Regions from separate parts of the Paenibacillus sp. A3M_27_13 genome, predicted to be linked through region 1. Evidence: riboswitches for the same ligand, from Rfam matches in the RefSeq annotation. Region 1 holds a riboswitch; each other region holds the start of a gene.
What was found. A riboswitch is a leader RNA that binds a small molecule or an ion and turns the genes downstream of it on or off. The one in region 1 is predicted to bind thiamine pyrophosphate.
Positions count from the first base shown of each region.

Region 2: linked by a shared signal. The riboswitch ahead of tenA (thiaminase II) and the one ahead of NLX82_RS01190 (thiamine phosphate synthase) in region 1 are both predicted to bind thiamine pyrophosphate.
Region 3: linked by a shared signal. The riboswitch ahead of NLX82_RS22365 (ECF transporter S component) and the one ahead of NLX82_RS01190 (thiamine phosphate synthase) in region 1 are both predicted to bind thiamine pyrophosphate.
Region 4: linked by a shared signal. The riboswitch ahead of NLX82_RS18245 (ABC transporter substrate-binding protein) and the one ahead of NLX82_RS01190 (thiamine phosphate synthase) in region 1 are both predicted to bind thiamine pyrophosphate.

Region 1 is NZ_JANAVE010000001.1:269,684-277,835, reverse strand. Features, by position in the region: gene NLX82_RS01215 (hypothetical protein) at 1-104, shown strand, start outside; gene NLX82_RS01210 (hypothetical protein) at 145-540, shown strand; gene NLX82_RS01205 (hypothetical protein) at 542-1,096, shown strand; gene NLX82_RS01200 (hypothetical protein) at 1,083-2,072, shown strand; gene NLX82_RS01195 (ABC-F family ATP-binding cassette domain-containing protein) at 2,256-3,809, shown strand; TPP riboswitch at 3,903-4,011, shown strand; gene NLX82_RS01190 (thiamine phosphate synthase) at 4,276-4,869, shown strand; gene thiO (glycine oxidase ThiO) at 4,934-6,082, shown strand; gene thiS (sulfur carrier protein ThiS) at 6,079-6,282, shown strand; gene NLX82_RS01175 (thiazole synthase) at 6,285-7,052, shown strand; gene NLX82_RS01170 (ThiF family adenylyltransferase) at 7,049-8,110, shown strand.
Region 2 is NZ_JANAVE010000004.1:101,481-109,632, reverse strand. Features, by position in the region: gene NLX82_RS16710 (LacI family DNA-binding transcriptional regulator) at 1-563, shown strand, start outside; gene NLX82_RS16705 (helix-turn-helix domain-containing protein) at 722-2,140, shown strand; gene NLX82_RS16700 (aspartyl-phosphate phosphatase Spo0E family protein) at 2,533-2,700, shown strand; gene thiE (thiamine phosphate synthase) at 2,645-3,358, opposite strand; gene thiD (bifunctional hydroxymethylpyrimidine kinase/phosphomethylpyrimidine kinase) at 3,355-4,185, opposite strand; gene thiM (hydroxyethylthiazole kinase) at 4,182-5,024, opposite strand; gene tenA (thiaminase II) at 5,098-5,787, opposite strand; TPP riboswitch at 5,924-6,026, opposite strand; gene NLX82_RS16675 (NAD-dependent malic enzyme) at 6,119-7,840, opposite strand.
Region 3 is NZ_JANAVE010000008.1:150,597-158,748, forward strand. Features, by position in the region: gene NLX82_RS22355 (polynucleotide kinase-phosphatase) at 1-1,944, shown strand, start outside; gene NLX82_RS22360 (TatD family hydrolase) at 1,965-2,762, shown strand; TPP riboswitch at 2,807-2,916, shown strand; gene NLX82_RS22365 (ECF transporter S component) at 3,166-3,762, shown strand; gene NLX82_RS22370 (ABC transporter ATP-binding protein) at 3,762-5,225, shown strand; gene NLX82_RS22375 (energy-coupling factor transporter transmembrane component T family protein) at 5,200-5,991, shown strand; gene NLX82_RS22380 (methionine ABC transporter ATP-binding protein) at 6,131-6,856, shown strand; gene NLX82_RS22385 (methionine ABC transporter permease) at 6,849-7,520, shown strand; gene NLX82_RS22390 (MetQ/NlpA family ABC transporter substrate-binding protein) at 7,797-8,152, shown strand, end outside.
Region 4 is NZ_JANAVE010000005.1:52,350-60,501, reverse strand. Features, by position in the region: gene NLX82_RS18260 (EAL domain-containing protein) at 1-801, opposite strand, end outside; gene NLX82_RS18255 (bifunctional 2',3'-cyclic-nucleotide 2'-phosphodiesterase/3'-nucleotidase) at 1,077-3,179, opposite strand; gene NLX82_RS18250 (pyridoxamine 5'-phosphate oxidase family protein) at 3,402-3,836, opposite strand; TPP riboswitch at 4,107-4,216, shown strand; gene NLX82_RS18245 (ABC transporter substrate-binding protein) at 4,408-5,451, shown strand; gene NLX82_RS18240 (MTH1187 family thiamine-binding protein) at 5,883-6,176, shown strand; gene NLX82_RS18235 (ABC transporter permease) at 6,173-6,949, shown strand; gene NLX82_RS18230 (ABC transporter ATP-binding protein) at 6,994-7,944, shown strand; gene NLX82_RS18225 (TatD family hydrolase) at 7,937-8,152, shown strand, end outside.

The DNA of each region.
Region 1 (8,152 bases):
ATGAGAAAGAGAATGAATACGTAAATCCAAGTGGCAAATTCAAGGCTGAAATCGTCAAGGACAAATCGAACGTTGTCCGTGGATTGTTGTTTACCCAGTCCTAAGCACTACAGTAAAGATAATAATCATAAGGGGGATGAGAGTATGTCTGATCACGCTTCAAGCATGCTGCGGCTTGGTGTGTCAGTTATTCTGTTCATAACCGCATGTGTAATGGCAGCAGACTTGTCCAGCCAGCTGGATGGTGCACTGGAATTAAGATCACAGCAGGAAGAGCATTCTGAAGGGCGAATAGCCCGTACTGCTGGGGTGGGGTTGCCGGAACGGATAAAAGGAACTCAGGTAATGCAGGCAATTCGCATGAACTTACAGGAGGGGATTTCGATTCATGTCGACGGGACAGAGTACGATGCGTATTCTGAACCGTTTGAGCCTGATGTATCGACCTTAGATGCTTCTTCTTTATATTCCATATACCCACAGCGTAATGGGAATGGGGACATAACATCTGTACGTTTTGAGAAATTGGGGGAGGAATGAAGTGGTTCAAACAATATCCAAGCTGCTAGGGGCGCTGATCGCTGTATTGCTTTTGTACATCGTACCCGCAGCTCAAGCTGCTGAACGGCAGGAAGATATATCCGGGTTAAATACATATCATTCAACTGTACGTTTTGTTGATATGGTAAGAACCAAAGGTTACATTACACCGACGATGTATAACGATTTTATGCGTGATCTGGAATTGACAGGCAATATGTACGAAGTTGACTTGGAGCATATGCACAAAAAGTATGTACCGGAATATGCAGATGCCGCGAAGCCAGACAGTTTTCTGGGCAATTATGAAACTGTATATGATGGGTACTATAATCCGCAAATCTTACCTGTACTGTTTCCTGACAATCAGCAGCCAAAATCAGATCAGCTACGTCGGTATACCTTGATGGCCGGGGATTATTTTACGGTCCGGCTACATAATACGAATCGGGCTCCTGCGGACTTGTACAAATCATGGCTTCTCGGTGGGGCAGATAGCGGAAAGCCGGCAGTTACAGCTTCTTACGGGGGCATGGTTCTGAATGAAGATTACTGATTTTGCAGTCATATTTATACTTTTGTTTTTGCCCTTTGGTGTAGTTAGTGACTTACGGGTCCAGAATCAGCGTGAAGTGCAGCAGCTAGAAATGAAATATACGTCGGCTCTCCGTACCGCAGTTCAGGATGCAGGGGCTATGCTCTCACAGAATGAACGTCAAGAACGCGAGGCCGGATACGGATCGGATAAGTTTTTTCGTGTAGATAAAGAAGCAGCGCTGCACACGTTCCTGCACACCCTTTTTCTTAATGTAGGCATTGATGGGGATATAGTAGCACAACGTGCATTATTGGATTACATACCAGCCATTGTAATTCTAGATTATGACGGTTATTATGCGTTCACTTCAGAAGCCTATACCGACGAGCATGGACAAGCTGCCATAGGTCCCAAATGGAGCGAAAAAAAGCCATATGCCTATGTTGATTCAGTAGGCAACAGTGTGGGGTTCACCTTGGATAATTATGTGCACGCATATGATGCGCGGAATCACAGGTGGGTGGAGGGCTTTCAAAAGGAACTTCAGGACCAGACCCCTATATCTTTACTGAATAATTCAGAAACTTTTGAGCAAATACGTCGTTCCACCATCGTTCGCAGCGTCCAAGAGGACCTGGCGCGAATTATTAATGTCCATAACGAAAAAGCTGCACGTAACGGCATAACTTATACGTTCACGCTACCGCTCATTCCGCAAGAGGAGTGGTACAACACAGTAGATGATGTGGGTCTGATCGCGTTTATCCAAGGCATTCCGGTCGGAGACAGGTATTACAATAACTATGGATTTGGTGGTGGGAGAGTCGTTAGAAAGCAAGACATTATAGGCGGCATAGAACCAGATACTGGGATGAAATATTTTTATAGAGATTCATGTCCAGCTCCCTTTAAAGCGAGTGAACGTTTTGCGGATGAAAAATCTGCAGCAGCTGCGGGATACTTTGAGTACAAATGTTATAATGGCTTAAAATAATCACCTTCATGGGTGGTTTTTCTTTTTTTAGGCAGATCCATATCAAAAACCTTAAAAATCGCTGTTTTCCATATTCCGATATGGTTGCAGAATGTGCTACAATAAAGCTTTGAAAGAAACGAAATGCATATGAAATAAGAACAGTCGGCAGCGCCGATGACAATAAGGAGCCAAAAACAGCTTATGAGTTTATTGACTGTAGAAAATGTATCTCACAACTTTGGGGACCGCGCATTATTTAAAAATGTTTCCTTTCGATTGCTTGCGGGGGAACGTGTAGGTTTGGTAGGAGCTAACGGTGTCGGTAAATCGACACTCATGAACATTCTGACTGGAAAATTGCTTAAGGATGAGGGTAAAGTGGAATGGACTCCACGTGTACGTTACGGCTATCTGGATCAGCATACCAAGCTGACACCGGGCAAAACGGTACGTGATGTTTTGAAAGACGCTTTTCTTCCTTTGTTGGAATTGGAAAAGGAAATGATGCAGATTACTGACAAAATGGGGGATGCTTCTCCTGAAGAGTTGGAAGTGCTGCTGGAACAGATGGGTGAAATTCAGGAGCAACTGGATATGGGGGATTTTTACCTCATTGATGTGAAGGTTGAAGAAATGGCGAATGGACTAGGTCTGTCGGCCATAGGACTGGACCGGGATGTATCTGCACTTAGCGGTGGGCAACGGACAAAGGTGCTTCTTGCTAAGTTGCTGTTGGAAAAGCCAAATGTCCTGCTGCTGGATGAGCCTACCAACTATTTGGATGTAGAGCATATTGAATGGCTTACGCGCTATTTGAAGGATTATCCCTATGCTTTTATTCTTATTTCACATGATACTGAGTTTATGAACCAGGTCGTTAATGTTATTTACCATCTTGAATTTGCCAAGATGACCCGTTATTCAGCTAACTATGAAAAGTTTCTTGAAATGGCGGATCTGAACAAAGCTCAGCATATTGATGCTTATGAGAAGCAACAGGACTTTATTAAGAAACAGGAAGATTTTATTCAGCGTAATAAAGCGCGTGCCTCTACATCAGGCCGAGCAAAGAGCCGTGAAAAGCAACTTGATCGGATCGAACGTATAGATAAGCCTGAAGAAGCTGCGAAGCCAACCTTTCAATTCAAAGAAGCACGTGCAAGCGGAAAGACGGTATTTGAGGGTATTGATTTTGAGATTGGTTATACGCATGCCCTTTTGCCTAAAATGTCCATGACGATTGAACGTGGCGAAAAGATTGCTATTGTTGGCTACAACGGTGTCGGTAAATCGACATTGCTCAAAACCATATTGGGAAAAATACCGCCAATCAGTGGAAAAACCTATCAAGGTGATTTTTTGCAGCCCGCTTATTTTGAGCAGGAAGTAAAGGCGGAGAAAATTACACCGATTGACGATGTGTGGAATGAATTCCCACATTTGAACCAGCATGAAGTACGAGCGCATTTGGCGCGTTGCGGTTTAAAGAATGAGCATATCACGCGTCCGCTATCTGCGCTCAGTGGTGGAGAACAGGCTAAAGTCCGTCTTTGCAAACTGTTAATGCGTGAAAGCAACTGGGTACTGTTCGATGAGCCTACCAACCACTTGGATGTTAAAGCTAAGGATGAGCTGAAACGTGCCTTGAAGGAATACAAAGGGACCGTATTGCTTGTATCTCACGAACCGGACTTTTACGAGGATTGGGTAACCAAAACGTGGAATGTGGAAGAGTGGTCAAGTAAAGTTAACTAACATCAACTAAATCCAATTCTGCATATTTCACACGAAGTGGGGTTTGCAGAATTAGGAAAATATGCTAAGCTATCTTTAGCTTATACAATAAAATAGTCACACTAGGGGAGCCGCCCATGCGGCTGAGACGGAATAAATGGATTTCGGACCCTTTGCACCTGATCTGGGTTATGCCAGCGTAGGGAAGTGAGCGCCGTACAAACAAGGCAACACCATCTTATTTTTGTTTGTGCGTGGGACGATACACGTATACGGATATCATTGTCCGTTCGATTATTGGACGTTCGTTAAACCACTTCCTTGGGGAAGTGGTTTTTTTGCGTTTCGTTCACTTTAAGTTGTTCGAGCTTCCGTAGACGATTCACATACAATCCTCTTTCATTACTGCTGGTAGACGTGACTGGCTAAGCTTAGATCTTTTAGTCCAATGTGAGGTGAAGACAAAATCGAATTACACGCAATTTCGATGGAAAAGGGCACTTTTGCACAAGCAGCCCAAGTGGCTGCTGTGATTTGTCCGTATGTTCATTATGTACACGCACGTTTAAAACAGAATGGTGCCTCTGCATTGCTATCTTTGACTCGCAGCATGGTGGAGCAGGGAGTTCCTTTGCAACAAATTGTAGTAAATGATCGTGTGGATGTAGCTTTACTTACTTTGGTTGGAGCCGTCCAGCTACCAGCTAATGGATTACCTGTAGCGGATGTGAAAAGCCTACTTCCAAAGGGTACACGCTGTGGAGTATCTGTGCATTCCTTGAAGGAGGCGCAGACTGCCGAGCGGGTAGGAGCGGACTATGTACTTTATGGTCACATATATGAGACCCATTGTAAGCCCGGTATTGTACCACGGGGTTTAGCTCAGCTTGAACATATTTGCAGGCTGTCGAACATTCCGGTGATCGCGCTGGGCGGCATACAACCGCACCATATCCCGGAGCTTTATAGGGCCGGAGCAAGCGGAATTGCGGTGATGTCTGGTATATGGGAGGCTGAGTCGCCCGTTGCAGCTGCGCTGGAATATAGGCGAATGGCAGATCTTGTAGTTCACAACCTGTAGCGAGAAAACGAGAGTAGAGGCAAGCTGAAAGCAGAATGGTTTATGGAGAGGAGACACGGAACAAATGCCAAAGATACACACAGAGGCAAGAGCGATAGGACACGCTGAATGCTTGGTCATAGGTGGAGGTGTCATCGGCAGTTCCATTGCTTACCATGTGGCCAAGGAGGGAAGAAGTACGATCATGCTGGAACGATTGATCCCGGGTGAGGGAGCCTCAGGAGCAGCGGTTGGAATGCTGGCAGCGGAAAGTGAAGAGTTCACCGACTCTGAGCTGGCACGGTTTGCTCGCATAAGTCGAGACGCATTCCCTGAGCTTGTCTGTGATCTGGAGCGTTTGTCAGGTATTTCGGTGGAATTCCGTACAGAAGGATTTGTGACTCCTTTCCGTACGGAAACTGAAGGCCAAAAACGCTGGAAAGCTGCTAAAACGCGAGAGGATGATTGTCCTATCTGGTGGGATGCGAAGGAATTGGCCCGACGAATTCCAGGTTTGGATGAACAAGCGATCGGGGCAATATATCGTTCAAAAGAGACACAAGTGGCTCCTGTCCAGCTTTGCCGTGCTTATGCAGGTGCTGCTGCGGTGCTGGGGGCAACGGTATGGTCTGGTACACAGGCAGAGCAACTGGTCATACAGAATGGTCGAGTTTGCGGTGTTCGAACAGATAGTGGCTTTTTTTCCTGCGATCAGGTCATTATTGCCGGAGGCTTGGATAGCATGAAATTGCTAGCGCAGGTTGGATTTGAATATCCACTTTATCCGGTCAAGGGCGAAGCGGTAGCGGTCTCCTTGAAGGATCACCCGTTAGAATACACCATTTATGCTGATGATATTTACCTCGTGCCTAAACAGAATAACGAGCTTTGGATTGGGGCAACGAGCCTTCCGCATCAATATGACGAAGAGGTGACCGTAGGAGGCTTGGAGGGGTTGCTGGCACGTGCCTCTGCTTGGCTGCCGCGCGTCCGTGAAGCTTCTTTTATACGCACTTGGGCGGGCTTACGTCCGCAGGCCGCATCAGGTCATCCTTTTATAGGCACTGTCCCTGGGGTCGAGGGCGTATATGCTGCCGTCGGGCATTATCGCAACGGTGTCCTGCTGAGTGATGCTACCGGGCGTGCGCTGGCAGCTATGCTTAATGGGGCTGGTGCAGCTGAACTTGGGATAAGTAGATTTTCTTCTGAGCTCCTCAAGGAGGAAAGCTTATGAAGCTGACGATTAACGGCCAGAGCCTGACCTTTTCTAATCGAATCACTCATGTGGATCAATTGCTACATGAGCTTGATGTAAAGGTGAAAACTGTAGTGGTAGAGCTGAATCGGCGTATATTGACCCGTGAAGATCATGATGAAGCAGTACTGAAGGATGGAGATTGCCTAGAGATTGTACATTTTGTGGGAGGCGGTTGATCATGTTAACCATTGGAAAAGCATCTTTTACCTCAAGGTTGTTGTTGGGAACAGGAAAATTCACTGATCTGGATATCCAATCCCAAGCCGTAGAGGCTGCTGAGACGGAAATATTGACGTTTGCTGTACGGAGATTGAACTTGGAGGAACGGGATAAGCAGCATTTTCTCGATATGCTGGATTTGAGCCGATATACACTTCTTCCCAACACAGCAGGGGCTACAACAGCAGAGGAGGCCATTCGTATTGCCCAATTGGCAAAAGCCTCCGGCTTGTGCGATATGATTAAGGTGGAAGTCATTGGGGATAGCAAGACACTGCTGCCTGACCCTTTTGAAACGTTGAAAGCTAGTGAAAAGCTGTTAGAAGAAGGCTTTATCGTGCTGCCCTACATATCGGACGATGTGATTCTAGCCAAGAGGCTACAAGAGCTTGGAGTACACGCCGTTATGCCTGGAGCTTCACCGATTGGTACAGGACATGGTTTGCTCAATCCGTTTTCATTAGAGCTAATTATTGAACAGGCGGAGGTCCCGGTTATTGTCGATGCGGGTATTCGCTCACCCAGTGACGCGGCAATGGCGATGCAGTTGGGGGCAGATGCTGTTTTGTTGAACACAGCCGTATCAGGAGCGAAGAACCCAGTAAAAATGGCTGAGGCCATGAAACTGGCTGTTCGTGCTGGAAGATATGGTTTTGAGGCGGGGATGATTCCTGTAAAACGTTACGCTTCAGCGAGCAGTCCGACAGAAGGCATGATTCAGGCATGAAGGTATCTGACAAATCCGGTGCAGGAGGAACACATCCAAGTGACCGTTATTCCAGACAAGAAAGATTCACACCCTTTGGACCGACAGGACAACGTCGGCTTGCTTCCTCTCACGTATTAATCATAGGTGTTGGAGCGCTAGGCACAGGTATTGCGGAAACACTTGTTCGCGGGGGCGTAGGTACAGTGAGCCTCGTAGACCGGGACTATGTGGAATGGAGCAATTTGCAGCGCCAACAGCTTTTTCAGGAAAGTGATGCTGCGCAAAGATGTCCCAAAGCAGTAGCTGCTCAGCGAAGATTAAAGGATATTAATTCGGAAACGGTTATACATGCACATGTACTGGATGTTAGGGTGGAAGAGCTGGAAGAGTTGATCCAGGGGGTAGATCTCGTAATGGATGCAACCGATAATTTCGATACCCGACTTCTTATGAATGACATGGCACTAAAGCATCGGATTCCTTGGATTTATGGGGGATGTGTGGGCAGCTATGGTGTAACCTACACCATTTTACCGGGTCAAACGCCTTGTCTTCACTGTCTGCTGGGAACTGTGCCGTTTGGTGGTGAAACCTGTGATAGCGCCGGGATTATTCCGCAGGCCGTACAGATGGTCACGGCTAACCAAACTACGGAAGCTTTCAAACTTCTGGGTGGATATCCAGAAGATTTGAGAGGAAAGCTGCTTTCGTTTGATTTGTGGAAAAATGAGTATGTAGCGATAGCAGTAGATAGCGTTAAAAAGGAGAATTGTCCTTCTTGCGGCAACCAACCGACGTATCCCTACTTGTCGGCCTCTTATCGGCAGAAAACAGATGTTTTGTGCGGCAGGGATACCGTTCAAATTAGACCAGCAAACCCGACACATCTGAATCTTGCGGAAATAGCAGATAGATTTGCTTCTTTGGGAGAAGGAAAAGTAGAGCAGAATCCGTTTTTGGTTTCCTTTAGTACAAGCGAGCATCGCTTGGTTGTTTTTGCAGATGGCAGAGCGTTGATCCATGGGACAAAGGACGTGGCAAAAGCAAGAAGTCTGTATCATCGCTATTTGGGTTAAACCATAAAAGCAGAAAGCCATTCTTTGGAGAATGATTTTCTG
Region 2 (8,152 bases), on a different contig from region 1:
CGATTGTGACCTGGCAGCGTGTAAACATTGAGGCAATCCCGTCTGTATTTATGGATCAGTATCAGGGCTATACGCTGGCGTTGGAACATTTGTACGCCCGAGGATATCGGAAAATTGTGAATGTGTACGGCAGCATGCGGGGGTTGAACACAAAAGAACGCATTCGAGCTTATCATGACTTTTGCGAGAAATATGATTTGGATGCTGAGGCCTTCCCGCATTTTTATGATTTAAATTCAATAGAAGCTGGTGAACAAATAGCTCATTGGTGGGCAGAACGAGAACAAACAGATAGACCGGATGCCTTTGCCTGTTCTACCGATTATTTGGCAGCAGGTCTTTTGACTGAAGCACGGAGACTCGGTGTTTCTGTACCAAGGGATTTTGCAGTAGTAGGCTTTGATAACACCGAAATATCGCATTTGCTTGATTTAACAACGATTCATTACCCGATAGACAAGCAAGCGGAGAATGCGTTTATTATGATTTGCAATGCCCTTGAAGGGCTGGATGAAACGATACATCATCTGGAATTCAAATTAGTAGAACGAGCGACCACCTGATTCCAAAAGGGACTTCATGTTAGTGGTTATTAATTACCATATTCAAGTTTATATAGTAGGAATAATGGAAGAAAAATGTTGACACATGTTAATAATTGGTGAATAATTTGAGGTGAAAGTATAAAATTTGGATTTTTTGTATGAAGGGTGGTTATGACTTGGGACATACACCTACGATTTTGGCGAAGTTAGAGGATTATTTAGGGGAAAATAATTTGACGCTGGCACAATTTGCCGAACATTCAGGTGTTCATCAAAGAACACTTAATAATTGGATTGCCAAGCATCGTCCTGTTGCGATACATCAGCTAGATCGAATCACTTGGGCTATGGGACTACCAGAGGGTTTTTTTTACGAACTATACATAGATAACTACATCATTGAGCGCTCCCCGGATTGGAGGCGAATTGAGCCGTTGTTGTTTCGCTGTGCGGAACTGGACAAGTTGGATGCTATCCAGCTTGTAGTGGGACATATTATGGACAATCTTCTATATTCCCCAAAGTTATTTGATGCAGCAGAAAAATTATTCGCACAAGGTCAGCACAATGCTGCATTGTTGCTCTACGAAGGGATTGCGGAAGGCGAGAAGTACCAGCATTCTGAACGTTTGGCTATCTGTCAGTATCGTCTGTTTACCATTCAGGTGGGTAACAATCAGATCCGAAATCTCAAGGCGGCTACACGATTTGAACCCTTTGTCGAACGTCTGAATGAAATAGATCAACTCGATGCGTTAAAAGATTTGGCGAATGTGTATCGTTCTCTGCGTGAATGGGACAAGCTCGATGCAACTGCTCGAAAAATGAGAGCCAAAGCGGAGATCCAATATTCTTTGAAACATCAACAGAAAAAGCGAGAGTGGGAGGAGTCTGAAAAGAGGCTGAGTCGCCCGATGTTTGTGTACATTACCTATGCTGATTTACTGTGTGCGAGTGTCTGTGAAGCCCAAGGCGATTATCAGCAAGCATTACAATTTACAAATGCCTACGCAGATTTAGATTGGGTGATCGAGACAGACCAGAAAACTCAACACTGGGTCAACTTGTTCAAGCATTGGGCAGAAGGTAATACTTATGTAAATAAACTCCTATCTGGAGATACGAATGTGCTTCCTGATTATGTTGAATATATTGCATCCACATCAATCACTACCGAGAATGAAAAGCTATCCAAGTTGCTGAACGTTATGATAGCTGCTAACCGATATGCAATAGATATTAATGATGTCCTTTCACGTTTTGAAGTGGAGATTAATTCTTTTGCTCTGCTATCACAATCTACTGATATGTACACCCAACAAGTGATGCCGGATTATTTTGCATGGTTTGGTTACGAACTGGCTTATTACTATTTAAGACGGGGAATGTACAATGATGGCTTTAAACACTTAATATATGCATTGGTAAAAGCCCATATACTAAATAATGAGACTTATTTCATAAACTGTACAGGACTTTTTGCACATTTCCAAGCACATGCGCTTCCCGAAACAAGGGAAGAGTATTTCAAACTATTAGAAAAGGTGTGGTTAGACAATGTTGAAAAAAATGATTCTGCTGGTCATCGCAGCTAGCTTCTTGTTTATTTTAGCAATGCCTGTTCAGTCGCATAACCAAAATCAAAGAATAACGCCTCACGTACAAATTGGAGGTGCTTAAACGGCTAGAAACAAAGACAATTCTCACCGACTAGTTCAAGTTTGGGGAGTTCAGCGACTATTAGAGAGCCAACAAAATAAGGTTAATCTCTAGGTCAGAATTGGCATGTATGCTCTGTATTCATTGGATCTTTTTATGAAAAGGGCCTCTGTTCCACTTAATTAGTGGAAACGGAGGCTCTTTTAACGTGGATTTAGGGGCATCTTTGTTTATGCAAACTTTTGGGATGTTCTTTTTTTGTTAGGCGCATCATTCGAAAATCCAAAAAACGTCTTTTTGTCATAAAATATGACATATAGGAGGGATCATGCTGATGAACCAAGGTGTGACTTTACTTTGTGTCGAACGAGCTAGGAAGAAACTGTACCAGGTCCAGAAAAAGTATGGATTTTTAACACATCCCAAAGTAATAGAACAATCTAAAAAGCTGGATGATCTGTTGAATCATTATCAAACATGTAGATCGGATCATTGAGAAATGATACCATATTTTTCTTTAATTCCTTGACCGCACCTCTAATCTGTTCTGACTGTGTCACGGCTGAAATCACCGCCACACCATCTGCACCTGCACGTGCGACTTCCTCAACACGGTCCACTGTAATACCTCCGATCCCAACAATCGGCACATCAATTCCCGCTTTACGCATCTCATATAAAATTGCCGGTCCCTGTACGGCATGGGCATCATCTTTCGAGATGGTGGGATAGATGGGTCCGACGCCGAAATAATCAGCACCTTGCAGGATGGCTCGACGTGCTTCCTCAATGGTATGGGCAGAGACGCCTAGAATTCGATTTCCGATTCGCTCGCGGACGGATTCGGCGGATTCATCGTCCTGACCGATGTGAACACCGTCGGCGTCGAGTTCAAGAGCCAGCTCCACATCGTCATTGATGATGAAGGGGACACCAGCGTGACGGCACAGTTCCTGTAGCTGGCGCGCAAGTTCGAACATAGGAACGCCCGTTAACGCGCCGTGGCCCTTTTCTCGAAACTGGACCATGGTTGCGCCGCCAGCCACAGCCTCTTGCACGACCCAACCTGGTTCAGCGAGGCAGTTCACGCTTCCAAGAACCAGATACATCTGTAAATGCTGACGCATCATCTGTGGCAATATTCTGCTGCTCATCGGAGTACCTCCTGACGACGGCGGTAGGCCCAATGATTGGTTGGGCCATGTCCCTGTCCAAGGTGTAAAGTATCCTCAATCGCCGCCTGGATGAAGGCTCTACCATTCGAGATAGCTTCCAGTACAGACATTCCTTTCCCTAATTCAGCAGTTATCGCTGCCGAGAAGGTACATCCTGTTCCGTGTGTATGGACAGTCCGTACCCGCTTGCCGCTCAGCTCTGTAAAGGCGGTTCCGTCAAAGAGCAGGTCCACAATCTGTTCGCTGCTCTCGCTCTCGTCAGCGTGGCCACCCTTGATCACAACGAAATTTGGTCCCATACTGCTAATATGTCTCGCAGCCTCGCGGCGATCCTCCATCGTACGGATGCTGATCCCTGTCAGGGCTTCCGCCTCCGGGATATTCGGTGTAACGACCAGGGCTAAGGGAAACAGGTCGTCCTTCAAAGCCTGCACCGCTTCCAGTTGCAGCAGTTCAGCGCCTCCCTTGGCAATCATCACGGGATCGACGACAACCTTTTTCCAGCCGAACTTTCGAATCTGCTTGCTCACAAGACGGATGATGCCCGCATTAAACAGCATGCCAGTCTTCAGGGCATCCACTCCAAGGTCTAATCCTACAGCTTCGATCTGTTCCGCTGTTGCTTCCTGTGGCAGCGGATATACGCCGTGGACCCCTAAAGTATTCTGTACGGTAATGGCCGTAATAGCCGACATGCCGTAAACGCCAAGCTCCTGAAAGGTTTTGAGATCGGCTTGAATCCCGGCCCCGCCGCCACTGTCCGAACCGGCAATCGTCAGTGCTCTGGGTACACGAACGTCTGTCATCGCGCACCACCTGCTGTGGTTGTTCCGGCTTCACGGACAGTGACATGCCCCTCTAGCGAACCTGTATGTAGTTTGGCGAGCTCGTCGAGAAAGGCAATCTGGAAGCTGCCGGGCCCCAGCTCTGCGGTACGTGCTGCGGCTCGGGAAGCTGCTGCACCGTAAAATGCCAAGCCTGCTGTACCTGCGAGCAGCAGGTTGGGTTCAACAGCTGCAAAGGCACCTAACACAGAGGTCAGCAGGCAGCCTGCTCCGGTTACCTTCGTGAGCAGCGCGTCTCCACCGCTTATCATTCGTGCTTCGGCCCCATCGGTGATGACGTCCTCTTTTCCAGTAATGACAACCATTGTATTGAGCGTTTGAGCAGCCCGAATTGCCAGATCGACATTTCCGCTGTCAGCACTGTCACCAGCATCTACGCCTTTAATCTCACGCGCTTCTCCAACAAGATGCGCGACTTCGGCTGCATTGCCCCGCACCAATGAGATTTTGACTTCTCTCAGGATTCGCAGTGCCGATTCGGTTCTAAAGCTCGTTGCTCCCGCACCGACCGGATCTAGCAGGACCGGAACACCGTGTGCATTCGCCGATTGTCCAGCAATGATCATGGCATCCACCAGTTCGCGGTTCAGCGTACCGATGTTTAACACGATGGCTCCCGCTATTTTTGCCATGTCTGCTACTTCCTCGGGTGCATAGGCCATCACCGGGGAGGCGCCCAATGCATACAGGCCGTTGGCCGTAAAGTTAGTGACTACCACATTGGTCATATTGTGAACGAGGGGTTTGCTGTTTTGTACCTTCGTCAGGAGATCCGAATAACTTTTTTCCCATGTACTCATAATGATTATCCTCTCTATAGTTGGTGGTTCAAAGGGCATTAACTGTACTTCACGCATCGAATTGCCAGGCTGACTATTCCAAGACCGCTGCCTGTATCTGGACCGGCCATTCTTCCTGCTTATAGGCCATGTCCCAGAACTTATATTCCAGCTGGCAGCTCAGTATAAAATGCTCAATCATCCGCTCTCGCTCAGCAGCCGTTGCGCCTTCCGCCCAAGCATCTACACGTTCTCGGAACTTGAGTGTTGTATCATCAAGCTGGTCTCCATAGAAGCCCATCCATTCATAGAACGGATGGGACTCATCCGGCTTTACTTCATCCAGCAGTCTGCGACCAATCTCGGCATACGTCCACATACATGGCAGCAGCACAGCCAAGATCTCGCTCAGGCTACCCTCATGCGCAACCGTCAGCATGTGACGGATATAGTGATGAGCCGACGGAGCGAGCGGATATCCCTGCAACTCTTCATAGCTCACCCCTGCGACAGCACAGAAATTTTGATGCGGATGAACCTCGCTGTGGAGAATAAAAGAGATTTGTTCATTAAATACAGCCATGTCCTCCCGATTCGTGCATTTGGAGATTGCGATGCCGTATATCCGCATGTAGGCGTTCAAATATTCAAAGTCCTGTTTTACATAGTGAATCAGCTGTCCCCTTGTCAAACTTCCTTCAGCAATACCTCTCACAAAGGGATGCTCAAAAATCGCTTGAAAAATGCCGTCCGCCTGCCGACGGAGTTCTTGTGTAAAACTCAATTTCCCCACCTCCATTAAATTGAAGAGCAAGAAGTCCTGTAAGAATATAATTCCGGAACAACGCTAAAAAGCCGCCCCGGAAAAATGGAGCGGCTTCAACAATAGGCCCAATACGCAAAAAACGCTTGAAACCTTATATACGAAGGCTCCACTTTCCTACGCTAGTACGAACTAGATCAGGTTCAAAGGGTCCAAGATACGCTCTTGTCTCAGCCATAGTGGCTCCCCTAGTGGACTTCTATTCTTTTGACTATTACTGTACATTCGTTCATATGCTATGTCAAACATAGTGTACAAAATATTAAATTTCCTCTAGTTAGGTGTTTTGGGCTTAGTGAGGGTGATGAATTACACTTTCCACTGCTTTGACCTTGGCATATTTCGGTTTCCACATTGCATCTTGTATAGCTTGTTCCACATCTGAAATGTGCGCCTGCGCTACCTGATCCTGAATCGCGGCTTTTGCAACCGCAATCGCAACAGCGTACGAAACTTCGCGTAATTTTCGGATATGAGGGAGTAGCGCACCGCCAGGCGTATTCGAATCTACACCATTGGCAACAGCAACTGCTGCCGCTGTAAACATCGCAGGGGTAATCCTTTTGGCTTTAACCACAATCGCACCCAGACCCAGTCCCGGAAAAACAAAGGCATTGTTCGCCTGTCCAATCTCAAAATTTGTATCGTTATAGGTAACGGGCTCAAAAGGACTTCCGGTTGCGATCAGTGCTCTGCCATCTGTCCACCGGATCAAATCCTCGGGTACTGCTTCTGCAAGGTTTGTAGGATTGGACATGGGCATAATGATCGGGCGTTCTACATGCTTTGCCATCTCCTTGATGATCTCTTCAGAAAAGGCACCTGCTACACCGGAAGTTCCAATCAATATCGTAGGCTTCACCTGACGGATGACCTCCAGTAGCGGTATTTTGCCGTCACCCGACCGGGTCCATGAGCTGACTTCATCCTTTTTGCGCACATACGGTTTCTGATACTCCAATACGTCTTCCATATCTTCCGTTAACAGCCCGCGATAATCAAAGGCCCAAAAGGACTTGAATGAATCATCTACGGAAAGGCCATCCTCGATCATAGCGCCCCGAATTTGATCAGCGTTACCGATCCCTGCAGCCCCTGGGCCGAAAACAAGTATTTTTTGTTCACGCAGCGGAGTCTTGGTGACACCCACCGCCGAAAGAATCGCAGCCAGGGTCACTGCTCCTGTACCTTGTATATCATCGTTGAAGGTGAGTATGCTTTGACCGTATTTTCCTATAATATGGCGCGCATTAACGCTACCCACATCTTCCCAATGTAAAAGCGCCTTCGGGAATTGCGCTAACGTTTTGCTGATAAAAGTATCAATAAACTGGTTATAGGCTTCTCCGCGAACTCGTTTATGGCGGTTTCCGATGTACAGTGGATCATTCAGCAGCTTTTCATTATTCGTGCCTACATCCAGTACAATTGGCAGCACCCGCCCAGGATGAATGCCTGCCGCAGCCGTATATACTGCAAGCTTGCCAATAGCAATGTTAATCCCCCCGACGCCCCAGTCACCAATCCCCAAAATACTTTCGGAATCTGTCACGACAATCAGATCCACATCATGGCCGCTCAAACCAGAATTATGGAATGCTTGTCCAATACCGTTCGGGTTATCTATCGACAAATATACGCCTCCAGGGCGGTTATACTCGTGACTATATTCTTGAATCGCGGTTCCTACGGTCGGCGTGTAGACTACGGGCAGCATTTCACTCAAATGATCGGTTAGCAGCCGGTAGTAGAGTACGACATTTCGGTTGTGAAGGTCGTTGAGAGAAGCATTTTTACGCAGCATGGTGGGTTGTGCGAGAAACTGCTGATATGCCCGTACGCTCTGTTTCTCCAATGAAAGGACGGTTGGAGGAAGGATTCCTTCCAAACCCAGCTCCTTGCGTTCTTCTTCTGTAAAAGCGACACCTTTGTTCAAAAGGGGATTTGCCAACACATCCTTTCCCCGTAATGGAGTAGATAATGACCCATCGCGATTGACATAAAATGCTTCCATAGAAAGACCTTCCTTCTCTTCATTTTCATATTGTAAGAATTTCACAAAATTCGATTTCAGTCGCTCCGAAGTGCAAGATATAGACGAACTAAACCATTTCGATCTATATCTTGTTCATTGAAAGTCGCTTATCGGATTTTTGCAAAATCCTCAAGATGACATGTTGTCCATAGTATGGACGTGCGAATCTGTTTTATTCTTCTATTTATCTATGACAAAATAACCATATATTCTTCCTTCTGTTGATCTAAAAGAACTAATTTTCGATATGGATGCGCTAACTTATTCTGATGGTTTTGGTTCTAATGAATC
Region 3 (8,152 bases), on a different contig from region 1:
GAGCGGCTAGGATATACGGAAGATACGAAAGGACTATACCATCATCCAGATGGTAGAAGACTAGTATCTGTCGGGGATGTGATGAGCCGTGGCCCAGAATCGTTACAAGCGGTGCAGTTCTGGAAAAAGCACGTGGATGCCGGACTAGCGTATATGATTGACAGCAATCATGGCTGGAAAATCGGCCGTTACCTCGATGGGAGAAAGGTGACTCTCAGTCATGGCGATGAACGATTTGCAGAGGAACTGGCCCAATATGAACAAAAAGCGGGCAAGACAGCGGCGGAACAGCTTAGAAGCGAGTTGAGAGATTTTCTGCTACATGCACCCTCTCATCTTATTTTTGGCAGAAATGGATTGCGACACGTGGTCGTAGCTCATGCCGGGATTAAGGATCATTTTATTGGCAAACAGTCGGCACGTATTTCTGATTATTGCCGCTATGGAGATACGGAAGGACAGGATGCGAACGGAACACCGATCCGCAAGGATTGGTTCGTAGACCATGAATCGGGAGAAATAGTAGTATGGGGACATGATCCGAGACCGCAGCCTACCCTTGTGAACCAGACGGTGAATATTGATCAGGGTGTGGTATTTGGCGGTATGCTGACCGCTTATCGTTATCCGGAAAAGGAATTTGTCAGCGTTCCGGCACATGAGAATTATGCGAATGATCCCGATAGCCCACTTGTCCGGTGGCAGAGAAAACGGTTTTCCCCGCCGAATTTACGCAAGCTAATCGCTGGTTACAGTGTGCTGACGGAATCGTATGGCGAAGTGCGCGTACAAGGAGAATGGATCAAATCCGCTATAGATACCGTGTCACATGTGACGGTACCCATGGAGGAGCTGGTGTATATTCCACCGACGATGAGCCCTGCTCCAGCGGTGTCTGCAGAGGAAGGATATCTGGAGCATCCACGTGAGGCGCTGGCTTATTATCGCGGGCAAGGAGTACAAACGATGGTGGCCGAGAAAAAACATATGGGTAGCCGGGCTATTTTGCTATTATTCAAAAACGAACAGGCCGCTGTTCAATATGTAGGCTACCCGACATTGGGCACGATCTATAGTCGGAGTGGGAGAGCTTTCTTTGAACAAAGCCTTGGGAAGCAAGTGATGGAGAAGCTGAATGTGGATTTACGGACTGCTGGATATTTTGAACGGAACCAGACGGATTTTGTATTGCTGGATGCGGAAATTGTACCGTGGAATCTCAAGGCTCGGGAACTGATTGCTGCACAGTATGCGCATGTGGGGGAGGCAGCTCTGTTGGATCGCAGTAAGCTGGTAGACAAGCTGAAGCAGGCGAAGGTTGCAGGTCGAGAGGTTGGAGACTGGTTGGAGGAAATGGAACAGAAGTACGCGAATGCCGTAACGTTTCAAGAGGCTTTTCAAAAATATTGCTGGGATGTGGACGGTCTGGATGAAATTCGTATTGCACCGTTCCATACGCTGGCACACAGCGGAAAGACTTTTTTCGACCATTCTCATATTTGGCATATGGAGCAAAACCGGGAGCTGGCTGGGCTGTCTTCCCTGTTTATGGAGACAGAGTATCGCGTTATCACGGACGAAGCAAGCGAGGAAGAGGTCATTCGCTGGTGGAACGAGATGACAGAGGATGGTCATGAGGGGATTGTGATCAAGCCGGAACGCTTTTTGATGAAAAATCGGGACAAGATGATTCAGCCTGCAATCAAGGTGAGAGGCCGGAAGTATTTGCACATCATTTACGGTATGGATTATCTTGCCCCTGAGAATTTAAAGCGTCTGAAGCAGCGTCGAACGAACAAAAAGGAGCGTCATGCCCTGATGGAAGGAGCGCTTGGTATGGAAGGCGTGGAACGTTTTGTCCGCAAGGATACGGTAGATCGTATTCATGAATGCGTCCTTGCCGCGCTATCTCTGGAATCGGAGCCGATTGATCCGAGATTGTAGTTTGCGAAGGAGGGATTGAGATGGAAAGGGGTACACCGTTAATTGATATTGGCGTGAACTTGATGCACCGTTCGTTTCATGCGGATCGGGAACAGGTGGTAGAGAGAGCCGCAGCTGTAGGGATTTCACCCCTGATTATTACCGGGACCAGTGTCCGTAGCAGTCGAGAGGCTTCTCAGTATGCAGCACGTTATCCGGGCAAGCTGTATGCGACAGCTGGCGTGCATCCCCATGATGCCAAAGACTGCAGCGCAGATACGATCCAGCAGCTCCGCCAGCTGGCGAGTCAGCCGCAGGTCGTATCCATAGGGGAATGCGGATTGGACTATAACCGTGATTTTTCGCCGCGTGATGTGCAGCGCCGATGGTTTGAGGAGCAAATCCAACTGGCGGGTGAGCTTAATATGCCGTTATTTCTTCATGAACGAGATGCACATGAGGATTTTGTTGCTATGCTGCGGGAGTATCAAGGGCTTGTCGATAAAGCAGTGGTGCATTGTTTTACAGGCACGGAACAAGAATTGCATACGTATGTAGAGATGGGACTGTATATCGGGATCACCGGCTGGATTTGCGACGAACGGCGTGGCAAACATCTGCGTGAACTGGTCAGAGATATTCCCTTGGACCGTCTGATGATTGAAACGGATGCACCATTTTTGACCCCGCGTAATTTGCCCGTGAAGCCTAAAGAAGGGCGTAATGAGCCCATGTATCTCGCTCACATTGCTGCTACGGTTGCCGAATGTACAGGCCGAAGCATGATGGAGATCGAAATCGCCACGACGGAGACAGCCAAACGTTTCTTCGGATTATAGGATTGTCAAAGCCATAGATGTGGTATATATTATAGTGAATTAAAAAAGCATTGTCGGGAGCTTGAGAAAGTCAGGCTGAGAGGGTGGCCCTTGCCACTGACCGTGAAATCTGATCTGGGTAATGCCAGCGTAGAGAAACCAAGAACACTATACAGGAATGCCGCTTGTTTCGCGGTTGTCGATAGATACAATGTATGTCCTAGCATTTTACCTTGACCCTGACTTTGGCTTGGTATCAGTGTAGTAGCTTAGACTACTGGTTATATAAGGCATATCGACGAATGATGTTTTGTATGGTGCTTCACCTTTTACTGCGCATAAAGCTTGCCTGGAGATTCAGCTCCAGACAAGCTTTTTTTTATGGCCAAGAGGCCAATTATAAGGATAAGGGGAGCACGCAATAATGAATACTGCTGTAAGAGCGTCCAAAGGGTTGAAGCTGACTGATATTTTGGTCACGATTGTGATCGCTGTTGTGTTCGGGTTAGTCTACAAAATATGGGGACCTGCCTATGATTTGATGAAACCATTCGGTTTACACGCCGAGCAACTGATGTATGGCATGTGGTTTATGGCAGGCACGTTTGCTTATCTCATCATTCGCAAGCCGGGTGTTGCAATTTTGGCAGAGGTGGCAGCGGCAACGGTCAGTGCTTTTTTGGGAAGCGAATGGGGGATGTCCACTTTGTACTATGGCCTGCTGCAAGGCTTGGGAGCGGAGCTATTTTTTGCGGCTTTTCTGTATCGGAACGCAAACCTGTGGGTTGCTTCGCTAGCTGCGGCTGGGGCGGCTGTCGCTTCTCTAATTTTAGACTTCAGCTACGGGTATATTGATCAGCTTTCGACCTGGAACTATGTTTTGTATATTGGTTTTCGCATGATTGGCAGCATTGTGATTGCCGGGGTATTCGCGTTCTATCTGGCCAGGGCATTGGAGGTAACCGGAGTCACGCGAAGTTTGAGACCCGCAACGGAACAAGATTATAAGGGGCTGGATTGATGAGCCAGGCAACCGAAGATGTAGTGGCTTCGATCACCCGTCTTCGGTTGAAATTTCCCGGTGAGCAGGAGCTGCTTTTTCACAATATGTCTTTGTCTGTCCGCAAGGGGGAAAAGCTGCTGCTGCTGGGACCGAGTGGATGCGGTAAATCAACGCTGCTCCAAGTGTTAAGCGGTCTGATTCCACGCACGATAGAAGTGCCTATGAAATGCGATGCTGCTGTAATCCCAAGTGTCTCAGGTATTGTATTTCAAGATCCTGATACGCAGTTTTGTATGTCATATGCAGACGAGGAACTGGCTTTTGTGTTGGAAAATAATCAGGTTCCTCGTGAGCAGATGCGATCCCGTATTCGCGAGCTGCTGATACAGGTTGGTCTATCAACGGATGATATACACATGCCCATTGGCAGCATGTCACAGGGAATGAAACAGCGGCTGGCGATTGCGTCTGTGCTGGCTATGGAGCCAGAAGTGCTTTTTCTGGATGAGCCCACGGCTTTGTTGGACGAGGAAGGCACTACACAGGTGTGGGATACCATTCGAAACATTTCGGTAGACCAGACACTGGTGATCGTGGAGCATAAAATTAATGAAATTGTCCATGATGTGGACCGGATTGTGGTGCTTTCTGCTCAAGGGGAGATCATTGCGGATGGAAGGGCGGAAGAAGTATTTCATGGGCAGCGGCAGGCATTGTCCGAGTATGGCGTGTGGTACCCGGGAGTATGGAATGAATCGTCTTCGCCGCGTTGGAGTGAATCAGTGACACAGCAGAATGGTACGGGGAATGGTACAGGGATTGGTTTGCTGGAGCTGGAACATTTTAGTGGCCTCCGCGGTTTAAGTTCAGTGATTTATGTGGAGCATGCGCAGGTGAAGCCTGGCGACTGGATTGGCGTGGTCGGTGAAAACGGGGCTGGCAAAAGCTCACTGCTGCTCTCCATGATGCGCTTACTTCGCACACAGGGACGTTATAGCGTGCGCGGAATTGAGGCAGGCAGTACGGAACAACTGGCAGAGCGTATCGGGTTCGCGTTTCAAAATCCCGAGCTGCAATTCGTAGCACACACCGTACGAAAGGAACTAGAGTATTCGTTACCCAAGAGCTTGTTCACCGTTGAACAGTGCCGGGAACGGGTCGATCGGATGCTCGTACAGTTCGGACTGGAGCGGCTGGACGAGCGTCATCCGTATCAGCTTTCATTGGGCCAAAAAAGGCGGTTGAGTATTGCTACGGCTATGATCCGTGAGCCGGAAGTGCTGCTGCTGGATGAACCGACTTTTGGGCAGGATGCGCGTAATACCTTTGTCATGCTGGATATGTTGGAGCAGCTGAGAGCGGCAGGCACGGCCATTGTGATGGTCACGCATGACCCGGAAATTGTCCATCGATATTGTACCGATATATGGCGGATTCAGAAAGGGGAACTCCAGTATGAACCTGTCCTTTCCCCATCATAAAACATGGCTGCATCGTGTGAATCCGGGCCTAAAGCTCGTTATGTTTTCCATACTGTTTGTGGTCGTTATAGTCATTCATGATCCGAATGTCATGTTTAATGTTGCGTGTGCTATGCTGCTGCTGCTTGTCTGGTCAGGCCATCCATGGAAGCGGCTGCTGCTGTATGGATCTCCCTTTATATTGGTGTTTATTTCAACCTCAACGGGCATGATGATGTTCGGCAAAGGGGTGACGACCTGGTGGACATGGGGCCTGATCCATATAACGCAGGAAAGCTTTTATCGGGGTATACATCTGGGCTTTCGTGCGCTGAGTATGGCGGCGGTAGGGTTGCTGTTTGGTTTAACGACTCGTCCAGTGGACCTTTTTTATTCACTGATGCAGCAATGGAGGCTCTCTCCGAAGTATGCGTATAGCTTTTTGGCAGCCATGTGGTTGATGCCCATGATGGTGGAGGAATTCCAGGCATTGAGACAAGCCCATCGTATTCGAGGTTTACATCAGCATGTGTCCAAATGGAATATGTATGCCACGCTTCGCAGGTATGCAATTCCGCTGCTCGCTCAAAGTATCCGGCGTGCACAGCGAATTGCTATTGCCATGGAAGCCAAGGGTTTTACTAATGAAACCAAACGCACGTATTATTATGCGATTGGCTATTCGGCTGTAGATATTGTGTTCATATTCTATTTTGTCATCATGCTTACACTGGCTTGGGGACTCGGTATCTGCTTTCCTTACGTGGGGGTGTGGGATGTGCGTTAATTGTTGTCAAAAGGCTTTGCCCGTTTTCTGCTCTGTGGTATATTAATGCAATGGGAATTGACGGCTCGTACAGACCCGCCTGGGCTGGCGGGCTTATTACATTTTCCCTGAGAAATGGATCATCAGGAGGCCAGGTTTCATGATTACGCTGCATCAGGTAAGCAAGCATTATACCACCTCAAGCGGCCAATTTCATGCGGTTCAATCCGTGTCCCTTCAAGTGGAGGAGGGGGAAATTCACGGTATCATAGGTGCCAGCGGTGCCGGTAAGTCTACGTTGCTCCGGTTGATGAATGTATTGGAAAGGCCGGATGAGGGAAACGTGGTTGTAAACGGGGAAGATTTGACTCGCATGCCGGAAAAACGTCTCCGTGAAGCGCGGCGATCGATAGGGATGATTTTTCAGCATTATCATCTTGTTCACAATCGGACGGTCAGTGGAAATGTGGCAATGTCGTTGGAGCTGGCAGGTGTCGCGAAAAAAGAGAGAGCGGAACGTGTGCGCGAATGCCTGCAATTCGTCGGTTTAGCTGATAAAGCAGAACAGTATCCGGCACAACTGAGCGGAGGCCAAAAGCAACGTGTGGCGATAGCCAGAGCGCTGGCGAATCGACCTGCGGTGCTGCTGTGTGATGAGCCGACCTCGGCGCTTGATCCGCAGACGACCGCGGATATTCTGGGCGTGTTACGGGAGATCAACCGGGAACTGGGAGTTACCATTGTAATCGTAACGCACGATATGGACGTGGTACGCAATATTTGTACCCGTGTATCAGAAATGCGGGATGGGCAGCTGCTTTCAACGCAACGTGTAGTTGACGCTGCGGTAGGTTCAACAGCGGAAGCAGGTGAAGCTGATGAATGAAATGCTGAGCATCATTGTGCAATACCAGTCAGAGATATGGAAAGCCATCGGGGAGACGTTTATCATGGTGGGGATTTCTATCGCAGCAGCTGTACTGTTAGGGCTTCCGGCAGGAACGATTTTGTATTTGTGCGGCAAAGGGCAAAAATATGAAAATCGACTGCTGTTCACCTTATTGAACAGTGTGGTCAATGTCATCCGCTCGTTCCCGTTTTTGCTGCTCGTCGTGTTTATGATTCCATTTACACGTCTGGTCGTAGGGACGGCGCTGGGCACGATGGCTGCAACGGTTCCCTTGTCAGTGGTGGCCATCGCCTATTATTCGAGGCTGGTGGAGCAATCATTGCTTGAGGTGCCCAAGGGTGTAATTGAAGCCGCTACTTCTATGGGGGCATCCACCCTCCAGCTTATTTTTAAATTTCTGTACGTGGAAGCTCGTTCCGGGCTTGTACTGGGTTTGACCACGTCCACCATTAGCTTCATCTCCTACTCCACGGTGATGGGCATTGTGGGCGGCGGCGGGGTAGGCGATTTTGCCATCCGCTACGGCTACCAGCGTTTTGAAACAGGCTTGATGGCGTTCACCATCGTCGTCATGATTATTTTCGTACAAACGATCCAGTTCACCGGAAGCACCATATCCCGCCGGATCGACAAGCGATAGGGCAAAAATGTAACTTTTCGCTACACTTGCACCACCCACTATGGGAAATAAAAATGACTTTACAGTACCTCAAAAGCGGAGCGGACAGAATTGTTCTGGAGAAGCGTCAGCGTTCGCCTTTGAAATGGGATTCTAACCTATAAATTGTGTTATAAATCAGAGAGAATCCCATTTCAACAGCGATCGGAAGAACAATCTGCACGCGAAGCGGCTGCGGCTGTACTGTAACTCATTTTTATCTTCCCAATCACAATTTACTTGGAGGTTCCTCATCAAATGAGTCGGAAAAACAACATGAAAACGAACTTGAAACTACTCACACTATTTGCTGTCGTTATGCTACTGGTTGCCGGATGCGGTGGTCAAAAGCAGGCTGCTCCAGAAACACAGTCTAAAGAAGCAACTTCCCAAAAAGAAGTGACCTTGAAAGTAGCAACGCTAATCCCACCGATGACAGATGTGCTGGATATCGTGAAGCCGCTGCTTAAACAGGACGGAGTCAATCTGGAAATCGTCGTGCTTTCAGACAATATCCAACCGAATAACGCATTGGCAAGCCATGAAGTGGATGCTAACTTCTTTCAGCATGCTCCTTTTATGCAACAATATAATGAAAGCAACAAGTCCGATTT
Region 4 (8,152 bases), on a different contig from region 1:
CATAAGCTCTGTCGTAGAATAACCTGCCCCCACATCGTCCAGGGCTACCGAAACTCCTCGATTGCGATATTGATCAAAGATATGATGTAAAAAATTAAGGTCGTCTATCTCTTCCGTTTCTACGACCTCAAATACAAAATCCTTCGTACTCATGGATAACCGATCAATCGTCTCAAAGGTGTGATTCAAGCAATAAGCCGGATTATAAATGGTGGAAGGGAGAAAGTTAATAAAACGTTTAATTCCCGCCGGAAGGCATGTTGCACTTTTTTCAATAGCGGAAATACGAGCCGAGCGATCCAGATGAGCATGCAAGCCAGCTTCACGGGCGATTTCAAACAGCCGGAAAGGCTGAAAAGGTCTCTCTGCATGTGACGGACGCAGCAAAAACTCAAACCCGATAATATCCAGCTTGTGATCAACAATAGGCTGCATATGGCTGGAAAAACTTTGATCCTTAATAATACTCACGATATCTGGATGTTGCAGTCTGGCTTGCAATTGACTAAATAGAAGCCAGTCCTCATATCCTTCGATATAATGCAAGCCCGTTACCACAACTTGCATATGGTTCAGGTATTCCTGCGGCAGACGAGCCAGTCCGTTAACCAGCTGTTCCAGCTCTGAACGGCTGTCAAAGCGAAACTCTATGCTGCCCTCACGCCCATGTTCCTGCTTCAGTTGTTCCGATAGCATACCCAAACCATCTAATGCTGGAGTAAGCGACACCCTGGAATGCCTAATTCTGAGCAATCCTTGATCCTTAATAGGTAATATGATGCTGCAATTGCTGCATGTCATAATGGTCCTCCTCGGAACAATTTTCCGGTTTTTTCACCATTATATCACAAATAACTAGAACAAAAGCACTATATAATTACGTGTTTTTACAAAAAAGTAGCTTATTCTTAACGACAACTTAGGACTTAAGTACATATTCGACAAAAATCAGAAAACTTTTTGCAATCATGATAAATTCGGGGCTGTTGTTTTTGGCATCAAAAAAAGCAGCAAATCTCTTGGTTAAAGAGACTTGCTGCTTCATTCTGATATTGAGTGGAAACTAAAATCCGAAGTTATTTGGACGCCTTCGGCTTCGTTGTTTTAGCTGGTTTAACAGCTGCAGGTTTGGTCGTTTTAACAGCTGGTTTTGCTGTTGCTTTCGCGGGAGCCACAGCTTCCTTTACAGGAGTGGTTGCTGCACTAGGCTTAGCGCCAGCTTTTAAGCTGTATTTGGCAAAGCCGTCTGCCGCGCTGCTCAAGTATGAAATTTGTTGATTTCCTGCCAGCACGTCTTTGGCATCAGGAGAGGACTCGAAAGTAACCTTTGCCTGACCAAAAGGAGCAATAGACCAATTGCCGTCCGCCGATGGATTAATCGTTCCGTTCGTACGGATATAGTCAATAATGACCTGGCGACTTTCATCCGGTGCTGCCATCACAATTCGTTTGCCATCTGGGTTAGCCAGTTTGGATGAGGAAGCACGATAGTTATTGGTAGCTACGATAAATTTCTGCGCAGGATCAATAGCCTTCCCATTGTATTGCAGATCCTTGATACGATGAGCTGAAGAATCAATAATCGTTCCCTTGGCATCATATCGTGCAGGCTGAGTTACATCAATCTGGTAATTCACACCGTCAATGACATCAAAATTGTAGGTTGGGAAATCTTTGTTGATCAGCGATTGCTCCTCAGTTTGCTTTGGATCAATGCGGTTGAACTGACCTGCAGACCACTCCAGCCATTCCTGAATTTCAGCACCGGTCACTTCTACAGCATGAACCGTGTTCGGATACACATACAGGTCGGACACGTTTTTAATCGCTATCGTACCTTCAGGAATGTTGGTGTAATACTCGGCTCCGTTTCGACCACCGGCCTTGAATGGAGCGCCTGCCGACAATACGGGAAGATTTTCGTATTCGGTCCCTTTAAGATGGTTTTGAACATACCATTTCTGTGCATTCGTCACAATTTGAATGGAAGGGTCATCCTGCACTAATGCAAAATAACTGTTAATCGGTGCAGTCGTTGTTCCAACAGGTTGGCGAACATAATCCAGCGTTCCTTGATGCTCTTCCTTGATCGAATCTGTCAGTTTGTAGTCAGGAGTAAACTGCACAGCCTGGTTAGTGGTACTCACAACCGGACGTACTTCAGACTGAGAGTTAGTTACGTTCCACTCGCGGTTTCTCTTTTCCAGGCTCAGGTCAATAATACCCAGATCCTTGCCCCATGAGGAAGCTTCCACAGCCGGTACGCCGTTAATGGTTCCTTTATCTAGATCTACACCCTTCATTTCTTTAAAATCAGGGCCGGGGAAAGATTTATGAGCATGCCCAAACAAAATAGCGTTAATTCCGTCCACCTGGCTTAAATATTTAACGGCATTCTCCATCATTGGCGTTTGCGGCACATCCTCATAACCTGTGTGCGCAAGCACGACAATAATGTCAGCACCTTCCGTCTTCATTTGAGGAATAAACTTTTTCGCCGTTTCCACAATATCCTTCGTAACGACTTTATCCTTCAAATTGGCTTCATCCCACTGCATAATTTGTGGTGTGACCAAACCGATGACGCCCACTCTAAGGATGTGCTCTTGGCCCTTCTCGTCCGTTACCGTTTTATCAAGAATTCGATAAGGGGTAAAATAATTTTTAGTAGCTTGCCCCCCCTTGTCAACATAAACATTCGCATTTACGTAAGGAAAATCGGCTCCCTTGAGCGATTTCTCCAGAAAATCGAGACCGTAGTTGAATTCGTGGTTACCCACTGTCGCCGCATCATAGCCCATCAAGTTCATCATCTTGTAGACTGGATGGACACCGCCTTCTTTTTCATAGGTTTTGTTTCTGGCCATATAATCGCCTAATGGATTGCCCTGTAACAAATCACCGTTATCGAACAGCATGCTGTTTCTTGTTTCACTACGCGCCTGTTGGATCAAACCAGCTGTGCTAATCAAGCCATATTCGTTGGTTTCTTTGTCTGAATAGTAATCATAGTTCATCAGCGACGCATGAATATCCGTTGTTTCCATGATCCGCAAATTCACCGTAGCGCTATCGCGAGAATCGCTAGCTGCCCAGGATGGAGCGGCCGAAAACACCAGCATGCTACAAGCCACAACTGCTGCTGTAAACCCTTTAAACCAATTTTTACGAAATAACAAAATATACCCCTCCTCATTAAGGTGTATGCCTCATATACATACTTTTGCACATATATGTAAGCCTTGAACCCACCATTTCTATTTTAATCCAACGCCAGATAAAAGAGTAGTCATTTACTTAAATTATTTATGAAAAAATAATTAATTTTCTCAAAAAAATAAAAAGCCAGCAAACCTCCTAAAAAACTCGGAGATTCACCGGCTTATCCATTTATATTCGTATTACTTCTTCCAAACCTGGCGCTCAGATTGCTGACCCACATACTCAATGCGTGTCGGATTCACGTCCAGAATGACATAATCGGGATCATCCGGTCCGGAAAACCATTCCTTCAAGGAATCGTTCCACACTTGTTTGCGCAGCCCCTCATCAGCTGTGATCTGGACGGTAGCCTCCACTTCTACGACTTCCTTCGTACCGCCAACTTCATAACCCAGCAGCAGATAAGCATTCGGATTGTCCTTTAGCTCCTCTACTTTATGCGTTTTGCGATCTGTCGCCAGATGAATGTTCATTCCATCGTTAAAAAGGGCCATATAGCGTACTTTCGGTTTGCCACCCTCTACCGTACCTAACGAGCAAAATTTGTTGTTATCCAAAGCCTTCACAATGGCTTGTTCCAGTTGGTTGCGATCCAATGTTTCCGTTTTACCCACAGTACAACAACTCCTTTTCACGAATTAGAATTCTCTACGGCCACGCCATTGGGCACCAGCCCATCTGAACCTACTTGCGTAGCTGTTCTGAAAATAACATGACCGGATCGAATCGAATTGATTCATGCTCATTTTCAGATCAAAGCTCACAGTAAAAGTGTACCCTGTGGTTCGGCAAATGAACCGTCATCTCTCCCTTCATGCTGGACAGACCCGCATTCAAGGCATATAATCGTCGTAGTAAACCCGAATAAATGAACCCATTAAACCATACAATGCCAGGGGTGCTGGAATCGGCCGGCTGAGAGTGTGTCCCAAGACACTGACCCTTACAACCTGATCTGGGTAATGCCAGCGTAGGAATGCTTAAGCAAGATGTGCCTTTTTTACATAGGACCATCCCTTACTTTGGTATATACAAGCGCAAGCGTCCCGGAAACTCGGGGCGCTTTTTTTGTTGAAGATTAAGTTGTTGGAAAGATCGCATCCGGCAGATGTTATTTTTAGAAAATGGGGAACTTAAGCTGTCTGATTGGACGGATAACGGGTAATTAAAGGAGAGAACACAACGATGAAGCGCATGAAAATATTAAGCCTGGGACTGATCAGTCTGTGGCTCATGGCCCTGACCCTGACCGCTTGCGGTGGAAGTCCCCCCACATCCCAAGAAGCGGCTCCCGCTACCGACACTCAAACGTCTACTCCGGCAAAGGGGCTCAAAGATGTTAAAGTCGTGCTCGACTGGACACCCAATACGAATCATACGGGACTCTATGTCGCTAAGGACAAAGGATTTTACGAAAAAGCGGGTTTGAATGTCCAAATTGTTCAACCTGGTTCAGGCGGAGCTGATCAAATGGTTGCTTCTAATGCTGCACCTTTTGGTATCAGCTACCAAGAAGGCGTCACACAGGCTCGTACGCAAGGCGTGCCGCTTGTATCCATCGCTGCGGTGATTCAGCATAATACCTCAGGCTTCGCAGCCCCGGTAGATCGTGGAATTAAGAGCCCGAAAGATTTTGAAGGTAAAAAATACGGCGGTTGGGGCTCTCCCGTAGAAGAAGCGGTCATGAAATCCATCATGGATTCAGACAAAGGCGATGTGAGCAAAGTGAAGATCATCAACATGGGCAATGCAGACTATTTTACAGCCGTGAAGCGGGATATCGACTTTGCCTGGATTTTCTACGCATGGACCGGAATCGAGGCCCAGCTTCGAGGTGAGCCATTGGATATGCTGTATGTAAAAGATTATTCCAAAAGCCTCGATTACTATACACCTGTAATTGTGAGCAACGAACAGACAATAAAAAATGATCCCGAGCTGGTCAAAGCGTTCATGGACGCTACCGCACAAGGCTATGAATACACTATCGCTCATCCGGAAGAAGCCGCAGACATCTTAAGCAAAGCTGTACCGGAGCTGGATAAAAAACTGGTGCTTGCCAGCCAAAAATGGCTAAGCCCGCGTTATCAGGACGATGCAGCGCAATGGGGTGTGCAAAAAGCGGAGGTATGGCAAAACTATTCGGACTGGATGTACGAACGCAAGCTGCTCAGCAAGCCTTTGGAAGTCGATAAAGCCTTCACAAACGGTTTCCTGCCCAAGCGTTGATCATTTGTTAAAACGCTAAATAAGACTGAACTAGAGAAGTGAACGAGGCGCCACTACGCAGTCGGATGGTGCTTCCCATCGCTGCTGTACCCAGATTTCTTTTATGAATATCCAGAGGTTGAAATCTGGGTACAAAGGCGAACGCTAACGCTTGTACAGCACCATTTCGCCCACTTCGTTCTCGTTCTACTTGGTTTATTCTTTAGTTTTTCATATTATCTAAGCGCTAAGTAGGTGCGCTTGTGTGTTAAAAATGCCACACAAACCAGCTTTAAAAATAGGGTGCTTTTAAGGCGGTTGGCAGCGTAGTGGTTCATTTGAATCTGGAGAAGCGAAGCGATCGTAAGATCAAATGAAACGCGAAGCGGTCTCCCCGCCTTAAACCAATTTATTTTCCTATAACTTAAACAATAAAGGACAGGTGAATTTGCATGGCTAACACACTGCTCAGTATTCAAGTAATCCCTAAAACTCCTAATAACGAGGACTCTTACACGTATGTAGATAAGGCGATCGAGGTCATTCAGCGCTCCGGTGTCAAACATCAGGTGAATCCATTGGATACGACCATGGAGGGCGAGCTCGACGAGTTGCTGAAAGTGGTTAAAGAAATGCACGAGGCTTTGACGGAAGCGGGCAGTCCCAGCGTCATTTCACAGATCAAAATCGCACATAACCTACAAGGCATCAGCATGAACAAGCTGACCGAGAAATATCGCCCATGAATCCGAAAGGCAAGAACGCATCCTGGTGGAAAAGCGTATGGCCGCCCTTTGTGGCGGTCCTCTTCTTTTTAGCGGCCTGGCAGGGGGCGGTTTCCTATTTGCATGTTGAATCCTGGCTGCTGCCTGCTCCATCCCTCATCGTACAAGAGGGCATGGCCCAGACGGCGCTGCTTGGTGCCCATACATGGGCTACGATTCGTCTGACACTTGCGGGATTCGCGATAGGGACAGCAACGGGACTGTTGATCGCCATCGTTCTTCATACAATCCCTTTTCTCAAATCCGCCCTGTATCCGCTGCTTATTCTGAGCCAAAACATTCCAATCATCGCCCTGGGACCGCTGCTCATGGTGTGGTTTGGTTTTGGCGTGCTGCCCAAGCTGATGGTCATTACCCTAGTATGCTTTTTCCCCGTGGCTGTAGCGGCCATGGACGGGCTGACTCGAACAGACCGTACGATGATGAACTATATGCGGATGTCGGGTGCAAGCCGCATGGCTATTTTTATGAAGCTGGAGCTGCCACATTCCCTGCCGCAAGTCTTTTCTGGCGTTAAAATTGCTGCTACCTATAGTGTGATGGGTGCGATCATTGCGGAATGGATCGGAGCTAGTGAAGGAATTGGATATTATATGCTGCTGCAAAAATCGGCCTATCGCACGGACCTCATTTTTGCCGCCATCGGCATTATTGTTGCACTCAGCTTACTCATGTTTGTGGTTATTTTACTACTGGAGAAATGGCTGGTTCGCTGGAAACCCGATCGAGAGTAGCTTCCTCCTTGAATTACATACAGCAAAGAAAGGACGTGGCGCGTATGAGTCTGCATCCGACTGACTTATCATCATACAACGTGGCTAATGAACAACGAACCGGGGAACAGCAGAGTCCTTCAACCGCTCCTCCTGCTTTGGAATTGGACGGGATCAGCCTCGCCTTCCGCGAAAAGCGAAGCCTACTGCCCGTACTGCAGGATGTATCCCTCACAGTCAAGCCAGGAGAATTCGTTTCCCTCATCGGTCCGTCAGGCAGCGGCAAAAGCACGCTGTTTCACATCATCGGCGGGCTACTCAAACCACAGCAGGGACGTATCCGTATGCACGGACGGGACATGACTGGTGAACGTGGGCATATCAGCTATATGCCGCAGCAGCCCGCCCTTTTCCCGTGGCGTACCACGCTGGACAACGTACTGCTTGGGCAGGAAAATGCTCCACGTAAAAATACAGCAGTACCCCCTCAGTACGCCAGTGAACGCGAGCGTCGCAAAGAAGCCTTGCAATGGCTCGAACAGGTTGGACTTGGTAAATTCGCCAAGGCGTATCCACATACGCTGTCTGGTGGAATGCAACAGCGCGCAGCCTTTCTTCGCGCACTGCTCAGCCCACAGGAATTAATGCTGCTGGATGAGCCGTTCAGCGCACTCGATGCGCTGACACGTGCAGACATGCAGCAATGGTTATTACGGATGTGGGAAAAGAACCGTCGTTCTGTGCTGTTTATTACCCACAGCATTGAAGAAGCGTTGCTGCTCTCCGACCGCATCTATGTGCTGTCGGCGCGACCTGCTTCAGTGGTGCATGTCGTAGATGTCCCTTTTCCCCGCCCGCGTAGGGAAGAAATCACCCTCGATCCGCTCTTTATTGAATGGAAGCGGACCATGACCAGCTGGATGCGCGAGGAAAAACATAAACTGGACGGCGACATGGACAATGCTCAGAGCGTCCACAAGAATATCCCGGAAGATGGATTGAATCGACATGAGTGACGTAAAAGTTCGATGTGCATTGAAATGGAACAGCCAAACAAAGCCAGGCTTGGATTTGACCGCAATTGGACCCGCTCCATTGATCGACGCGCATATTCATGTAGACAGCTACCCGCCTGAACAACAGGAATTATTGCTCGCTTCACTTGCCAATAGCAGCGTCCAAGCCGTGATAGCCGTGTCGATGCATCTGGGCTCCAGCCGAGCC